DNA from 2 places in the Ruminococcus sp. D54t1_190329_F1 genome. Region 1 is predicted to be linked to the other one. Evidence: predicted binding sites of a transcription regulator. Region 1 holds the regulator's gene; the other holds the start of a gene.
What was found. The regulator HrcA, encoded in region 1, represses chaperone genes, less so after heat shock. The targets are predictions, from matches to a motif close to TGTTAGCACTCNNNNNNNNNGAGTGCTAACA.
Positions count from the first base shown of each region.

Region 2: the regulator HrcA is predicted to act here: its motif matches at 1,853-1,883, upstream of I2D69_RS06215 (Hsp20/alpha crystallin family protein).

Region 1 covers NZ_JADNDC010000002.1:123,026-127,447, forward strand. Annotated here, with positions in the region: gene I2D69_RS01435 (chromate transporter) at 201-776, shown strand; gene I2D69_RS01440 (chromate transporter) at 773-1,342, shown strand; gene I2D69_RS01445 (TIGR00730 family Rossman fold protein) at 1,434-1,976, shown strand; gene hrcA (heat-inducible transcriptional repressor HrcA) at 2,389-3,429, shown strand; gene grpE (nucleotide exchange factor GrpE) at 3,446-4,108, shown strand; gene dnaK (molecular chaperone DnaK) at 4,224-4,422, shown strand, end outside.
Region 2 covers NZ_JADNDC010000010.1:39,053-43,474, reverse strand. Annotated here, with positions in the region: gene I2D69_RS06225 (SufD family Fe-S cluster assembly protein) at 1-442, shown strand, start outside; gene I2D69_RS19995 (hypothetical protein) at 617-1,699, opposite strand; gene I2D69_RS06215 (Hsp20/alpha crystallin family protein) at 1,996-2,430, shown strand; gene I2D69_RS06210 (3'-5' exonuclease) at 3,066-4,016, shown strand; gene I2D69_RS06205 (hypothetical protein) at 4,141-4,422, shown strand, end outside.

The DNA of each region.
Region 1 (4,422 bases):
AGCATCCTTTTTTATAAAAGTACAGCAGAATCGAATATTTGTTCTACTCTCTGAAATGCCAGAAGCATTCCAAAACTTTAATTGACAGACATACCTATAGTGCGTTATCTTAAAAAAGAAAAGCGTTATTGTTCACGACCTGACCAGTAACACGCATCGCGATGTACAGAAATTATGCAAAATTATCAGGAGTGCCAGAAATGGAAGAAAAACAAAGAAATAAAAGATATGTGCTGCGGAAGCTTTTTTTTGCCTCTTTATATCTTAGTACGTTTACTTTTGGCGGCGGATATGTGATCGTTACTTTATTAAAGGAGAAATTTGTGGATCAATATCACTGGATCGATGAGGAAGAAATGCTGGATCTGGTGGCAATCGCACAGTCATCTCCAGGAGCGATTGCAGTAAACGGAGCAATTGTGGTGGGATACAAGCTTGGGGGACTACCGGGAATGCTGCTGTCTGTTCTGGGGGCTATTATTCCGCCAATGGTGATCCTGTCCCTGATTTCCTTGTTTTATGATGCATTCCGCTCTAATTATTACATAGCAGCTCTTTTGAAAGGCATGACTGCCGGCGTAGGTGCTGTGATCATTTCCGTGGTATACGACATGGAGAAAAACGTGGCGAAGTCAAAAGACTGGGTAAATGTGATTATTATGGTCATCAGTTTTTGTGCAAGCTATTTTCTGAAGGTGAACATTATTTATATAATACTTATTGTGTCTGTATTTGGATTTGCGCGTACATTTGTGAAGGAGGGATGGAAAAAATGATTTATCTTCAGCTCTTTTTCAGTTTCCTTCAGATCGGTGCATTAAGCTTTGGAGGCGGATATGCAGCAATGCCTCTTATACAGGAACAGGTAGTGACTATGCATGGCTGGATTTCCATGGAAACTTTTTCGGACCTTGTGACCATTGCAGAGATGACCCCTGGTCCTATTGCAGTAAATTCCGCAACCTTTGTAGGAACCAGGATTGCAGGTCCTGGGGGCGCAGTGGTGGCTACTCTTGGCTGTATTTTACCCTCCTGTATAATTGTAACCCTGCTGGCATATATTTACACGAAATACCGGAAAATGTCCCTTCTCCAGGGAACTCTTACATCCCTTCGTCCGGCGGTTGTGGCCATGATCGCCAAGGCAGGAGTTACCATTTTAGTATCATCTTTTTTTATAAATGGTGCAGTGGAACTGTTTCGGGAAAACATATGCATTCGAATGGTGGTATTCTTTACTGCCGCACTGGTGCTTTTGAGAAAATATAAAATGAATCCCATTCTGGTGATGGTTTTGTGCGGTGTGGCCAATATGGCGTTTTGCGCGGCTGTCGGAAGCTGACTGGAAAAGATATGCCAGCTGACTTTCGTATATGGTGCTGCCGCAGGTGGGCAGCACCTGTGTTTAGAAGAAAAATAAGGAGGACAACAGATTGAACATATGTGTATATGGTGCTTCAAGTGCGCTGCTTAAAAACATTTATTATGAAAAAACAGAAGAGCTTGGAAGAGCAATGGGAAAAAGAGGTCACGGTCTAGTGTTTGGCGGCGGAGCTACCGGAATGATGGGAGCAGCAGCCAGAGGCGTGGCAGCAGAAAATGGTTACATACTTGGAATTGCTCCCCGCTTTTTTGACCAGCCAGGAGTTCTGTATGAGAAATGTACGGAATTTATTTTCACAGAGAATATGAGAGAGCGCAAAAAACTTCTGGAAGAAAAATCAGATGCTACGATCGTAGCACCTGGCGGAATTGGTACCTACGAGGAATTTTTTGAGATTTTTACCTTGAAAAGCCTGAAACGTATTGACCGCCCAATTGTGCTGTATAACATTGACGGATATTATGACAGGATGAAAGCATTGCTGGAGTACACAGCAGAGGAGAAATTCATGGATTTTTCCGTGCTGGATCTGGTAGTTTTTCTGGATGAGCCGGCGGCAGTTCTTGACTATCTGGAAAATTATAAAAAATAGAGGCTGCTATTCAGCAGGTACTGTTTTGTGAAACATATAACTGTGAAGGTACTGAACAGTTACAAAATAGACTCTAGTATACAGGAAAGAAGATGCCAGGGAAAATTTTCTCAAGGCATCTTTTTCATTTATACGGCAGCGGACATAAAGATACCTGGTAGTGCCCTTGCTGCAAAAATGGTATTGCAGCAAGGAAATTTTATCCGGAATGGTAAAGTATAAGGTAAAAACTATCAAAAAAGATGAAAAAAATTTGTAAAAAATATTGACAAAAGGAATACTGAGGTGTATCTTAAGAACATAGATGTTAGCACTCCTAAATAATGAGTGCTAACAAAAGGAATTCGAAGAAGCCAGACGGAAATCAGAATCAGGTTTGACCGTCTGCTTTTCAGGAAGGAGCAGATATTTCATGGATGAAGTATTAGATGAGCGCAAACGGAAAATACTGAAAGCAATCATCAAAACTTATATGGAAACAGGTGAGCCTGTAGGTTCCAGAACTATTTCCAAATATCCGGATCTGAATGTCAGCTCTGCTACCATCCGAAATGAGATGTCCGACCTGACGGATATGGGCTACATCGTACAGCCCCACACCTCAGCCGGAAGAATTCCATCAGATAAAGGCTATCGCCTTTATGTAGATGAGCTTACCAGGGAGAAGGAAGCCGAGATCGCAGAAATCCGTGATCTGATGATTGAGAAGTCAGATAAGATGGATAAGGTGCTCAGGCAGGTGGCGAAGGTCCTTGCCACGAATACCAATTATGCGGCTATGGTTGCGGTTCCCCAGTATAAGGGAAGCACCCTGAAGTTCATTCAGCTTTCACGAGTCAATGAGCGGCAGCTGATTGCCGTAGTTGTATGTGAGGGTAATGTCATTCGGAACCAGATCATCAATATTGATGAGGAGATGGATGACCAGACGATCTTGAAGCTGAATCTTCTTCTTAACACGAACCTGAACGGCGTACCCATCCAGGACATTAATCTGGGCATGATCGCCAGATTGAAAGAACAGGCGGGAAGCCACAGCGGTGTGGTTGCAGATGTGCTGGACGCGGTTGCAGCTACGATTCACGTGGACGAAGAAGATATGAAAGTATATACATCGGGAGCAACCAACATATTTAAGTATCCAGAGCTTGCAGATACATCCAGAGCCAGTGAGCTGATTTCCACTTTCGAGGATAAGCAGGAACTTGCGGATATGGTCCGTGAGGAAATGGGAGACCCGGAGAACACAGGAGTTCAGATATACATCGGGGATGAAGTTCCGGTACGTACCATGAAAGACTGCAGTGTGGTCACAGCTACTTATGAGCTGGGAGATGGAATGCGTGGAACTATTGGAATCATCGGTCCCAAGCGAATGGATTACGAGAATGTAGTGGACAGCTTAAAGAAATTAAAAGTCCAGCTTGACGAAATGGTAAATAAGAAAACCTAGAAAGGCGGTTGAAAGCGTGTCAGAAGAAATGAATAAAGAAGCCGAAGTACAGGAAGAAGCAGTTGACATTCCGGTAACAGACGGAAGCGAAGAAGAGGCAGCAGATACAGCCCAGACAGCAGAAGAGGAGACTTCCGAAGAACCTGCACAGACAGAAGAAACTGAGCAGTCAGATCAGGAAGCAGAATCTCAGAAGGAACCGGAAACCAAGACAAAAACTTCTTTCTTCGGCAAGAAGAAAAAAGAGAAAGATAAATTTGAACAGCAGGTCGAGGAGCTTACAGACAGACTGAAGCGCAGCATGGCTGAATTCGATAACTACCGTAAAAGAACGGAGAAAGAGAAATCCAGCATGTACATCATCGGTGCCAGGGACATCGTTGAAAAAATGCTTCCGATCGTGGATAACTTCGAAAGAGGTCTTGCACAGGCACCGGAGGATGATCCATTTGCAGAAGGCATGAAGATGATCTATAAGCAGATGATGACAGCCTTTGATGAGATGGGTGTGAAGCCAATCGAAGCTGTAGGCAAGGAATTTGATCCGAATCTGCATAATGCAGTGATGCATGTGGAGGACGAATCCGTTGGCGAGAACATCGTCGTAGAGGAATTCCAGAAGGGATATACTTACAAGGATTTCGTTGTAAGACACAGTATGGTAAAAGTTGCTAATTGACAGAGAGCAGCTTGGAGAATCAAACTTCATCGACATTTTCTAAAAACAAAGTATAAATGTTACTGTTCGTGTAATGGACAGCAACCATGAATTTTTAAACAGGAGGAAAATTATCATGGGAAAAATCATTGGTATTGACTTAGGTACAACAAACAGCTGTGTAGCTGTTATGGAAGGTGGACAGCCAACCGTTATCGCAAATACAGAAGGATCCAGAACAACACCATCTGTTGTAGCATTCACAAAGACAGGTGAGCGTCTGGTAGGTGAGCCTGCAAAACGTCAGGCAGTAACAAACGCAGAGAAAACAATCT
Region 2 (4,422 bases), on a different contig from region 1:
CGTTCAGATCAAAGGTGTTGACTCCACAATCCGTACCACAAATGTTTCAATGGATGCAGATTCCAAGCTGTTTGTTCTGGAACGTCTGATGACAGATGGGGAGCAGAAAGCGGAGTCTGATATTGAAGTCTGTATGAACGGAGCGGGATCTTCTGCACAGATTATTTCCCGTTCTGTTGGAAAGGGAAACTCTTCCCAGGTTTTCCATCCGAAGGCTGTTGGAAAGAACAAATGTCACGCACATATCCAGTGTGATTCCATTATTATGGATCATGCAGAGGTGGGTTCTATCCCGGAAATCCAGGCGAAGCATGTGGATGCTGCAATTGTTCATGAGGCCGCTATTGGAAGAATTAACGATGAGCAGCTTCTGAAGCTAAGAACTCTTGGAATGACGGAAGCTGAGGCGGAAAATGTGATCATTGAGAATTTTCTGAGTTGAGAAAAACTTAAACAGAAAAATAACTATTCAGTAGGTATGTACTATTTTGCGGAGATTGTAACTGTGAAGATGCTGAATAGTTATACAGAGAATATAGAATCTTCAGGTTAGTTTGGAAGATTTATGAAAAAATGCCAGGCAGCGTCGTTCAAAGACGCTGCCTGGCATTTGACATTATCTAATTTTTACGGATTTTTTGGAACTCCATTTGGAATAATATTTTTTGCCGCTTACAACTTTGTAGGTGCGGATCCGTACATAATATTTTTTCTTTGAAACCAGTTCCTTTAAGGTTGCGCGTGTAGCAGAGTCTTTTACGGTAAGGGTTTTCGCCTTTTTCATGCTGCTGTTCTGGTTGCCTTTATCGGAATCATCTTTACCGGAGTTATCTTTACCGGAGTTATCTTTACCGGAATCGTCTTTACCAGAGTTATCTTTACCAGAATCATCTTTACCGGAATCGTCTTTACCGGAGTCATCTTTACCAGAATCGTCTTTACCGGAATCGTCTTTACTGGAATCATCCTTACCAGGATTATCTTTTCCTGCGTCCGAGTCATCCTTGCCAGGAGCAGCTGTGATCGTAAAGGTTGTGTTAATAATGCCGGTGTAATTTCCAGCTCCAGTAATAGTTACAGTAGCAGTACCTTCCTTCACATTATCTTTATAAGAAACTGTGAAATCAGTGCCTGCCGCAAGTGTCTTGTCTCCGTATGTAACGGTAACATCCGGGCATTTCTCTGTTCCGTCACTGGTGTAGGAATACTGGGAAAGGGAAGCGGAATAGCGGCTGATATCCAATGGTTTAATGGTAAAGTCTTTCGTAACAGAACCAGTGTAATTTCCAGTTCCAGTGAGGATTGCGGAAGCAGTACCTGCATCCCAGTTGTTTCTGTAGGAAACGTAATAATCCTGGTTCAGGGTTAATTCCTTGTCCCCGCTTTTTACTGTGGCGGTTGGGCGTAAAGAGGAGCCTGTGTAGGTAAGGCTTTCATCGGAAAGCGTAACCGTGCAGCTGCTGATGTCAGCTCTGTTTATAGTAAAGGATTTGGTTACATACCCCTGGTAATTTCCAATTCCATCAATTCCAACCCACGGAGAATTGTAATAGCTGCTTGGTTCAATGTTGTTGTGGTATGTTACGATGAAATCCCTGTCTTTTACCAGGGTTTTACCGCTGTGGGTAACTGTCACTTCAGGAGTTACCTCGGAACCAGTGTAATATGCCGGGGCAATGGAGAATCTGGCATTTGCCATGATCTACAATACAATCACTGGAAATACAGATGCAGTAGAGGAAAATGGAGAGGCAGTCCGTTTGTACCAGAATTTCTGGAGATTCACAAAGGAAAATATGAAAAGGGACACAAATTTAGCTTTTCATTTAAGAAAAATGTGAAAAAAATGTGAAATTAGCACTCGCCTCTTGACAGTGCTAACAATGCGTGTTATATTACATGCAGAACAAAGGAAGAGAGAAAAAGAAATCTTCCAGTTTCAACAACGATGTTAATTAAACACGCAAGTGTTCACAATATAAGGAGGAATGGATTATGTTAATGCCTAGTATTTTTGGAGAAGATTTATTTGATGACTGGATGAGATTACCTGTAGAAAGAGAGAATCACAGAGGTTACAGAGCAGCTGAATTGATGAAGACAGATATTAAGGATGTGGATGGAAATTATGAGCTGAGCATTGATCTTCCAGGCTTCCATAAAGAGGATGTGAAGATTCAGCTGAAGGATGGCTATCTGAACATTCAGGCTTCCAGAACCGAGAATAAAGATGAGAAAGACAATAACGGCAAATACGTTCACAGAGAGCGTTACACCGGACAGTGCTCCAGAAGCTTTTACGTAGGTAAGGAACTGGAGCATGAGGACATCCATGCGAAATATGACAATGGTGTTCTGACTGTTACTTTCCCGAAGGAAGCGAAGAAAAAAGTGCCGGAAGAGAAGAAGTTTATTTCTATTGAAGGCTGATTTCCGGGGAAAGAGCTGTTTTAACAGATAAGAATTCCCGTGGGAAACTGATAACAGATAATAACTGGCGCGGAGCAGTTCACCTGCTTCGTGCCGATGAAATAAATAATTGAAATAGACGATTGAAATAGATAATTGAATTAGATAATATAGAGTGTGCATTAGCCGTAAATCAGAAGCGGCGGCTGATATTGCCGACTTACATAAGTAACGAGTGAAGGCGGCAGAGCATGTTTTGTTTGATGTGCTTGCAGTGTATGGATTATTCAGCAATATTGAAATAATGGTAAACAGCTTCTTTTATATAGATTGTGTTCATTTTAAGACGATTTTCTAATTTACATAGATTTTGTTTCATACCCCCTCATTTCCTGCCGGCTACCCACCGGCAGGTTTTTTCTTATGTCTTTACATCATTTCACCTGTCTGCTATACTTGTCTGGAATTGTTGATAACTGCAAAGGATAGAACAAAAAATCTCCCACAAATTATAATGTACATCTTGCAGAAAGCCTTTTCAAACAGGCTCCAGAGCGTGAAAACAAGATGTTGCTGCAATAATCGTGGATGGCAAAAATATGTTACTGTTTACCTGTTCACAGTAACAAAAACATTTTCAGAGAAGGAATTTACCCATGAATTACATTGTATTTGACCTGGAATGGAATCAGAGTCCGGGGGGAAAAAGGTGGTCTAACAGCCGTCTGCCTTTTGAAATCATAGAAATCGGCGCTATAAAACTAAATGAAGAGAAAGAAATTGTGGATAGCTTTCAGCGTCTGATCAAGCCCCAGGTGTACAATTGGATTCATGACAGCATTCATGAAGTGATTCACATGAATTATAAGGATCTGCAGAATGGAACTCTTTTCCCACAGGCCATCACGGAATTTTTGGAATGGTGTGGCGAAGAATATATTTTCTTTACCTGGGGAAATCAGGATGTAATGGAACTGCAGCGGAACATGAAATATTATGGAAAACTTTCCCTGCTCAAAGGTCCGGTGACTTATTATGATGTACAGAAATTATTTGCTATTCGTTATGAAGAAAATGACGAGCGCCGTGCTCTGGAATTTGCTGCTGATAAAATGGGCGTGGAGAAGAAAATGGATTTTCACCGCGCTCTGGGAGATGCTTATTATACTGCATGTATTCTCCAGAAAATAGAAGATAAATATATTTTTCCAAACTCATCCCTGGACGTGTATCAGAATCCCAAGAGTAAGCGTGAAGAGATTCACATATCCTATCCAACCTATGATAAATATGTATCCCGAGAGTTCTATTCCCGCGAAAAAGCCATGAAAGATCGGGAAGTAACCAGCACGAAATGTCCATTATGCCATAATCCGGCCAAGCGTAAGATCCGTTGGTTTATGAATAATTCCAAGGTTTATTACAGTGTGTCCCTTTGTCAGGAGCACGGCTTTGTACTGGGAAAAATCAGGATTCGCCGAACGGAAGACAATAAGTATTATGTAATTAAGAAGCTCACCAATGTAACAGATGAAGAAGCCGATGAAATCCGCCAGAAACGTGATGCTCATCGTGCCAAACGGAGACTGAAGAAAGAAGAGCAGTAAATCCGTGAAACTACTGCTTGTAATGAATGAAAAACTAACATTTGGTTAATAGAAAAATCCCCTCCAATCACATATGCTGATTATAAGTAATACAACAACAGCGTATAAAAAAGGAGGGGGTTTTATGAGTTTAAGAAATTATTTTTACAGGTTTGGGAAATACATTCTGACATTTTTCTTTGTAACACTGCTGATGGTTCTCTTTGGTCCGCTACAGGCGCAGGCTGCTATTACCAAGGCGGTTACCACGGATGGTTTTAAACTCAGTGGAACGGGCAGCATGAATGTGTGGGATGGAGACGAATTCCGCTATTATATCGGTTATCAGATCCCTCATGAAGACTCCATGGATTATAAGGTAGATGTGACTATGACTTTTCAAAGCTCCGGTCTGACACCAGGCAGG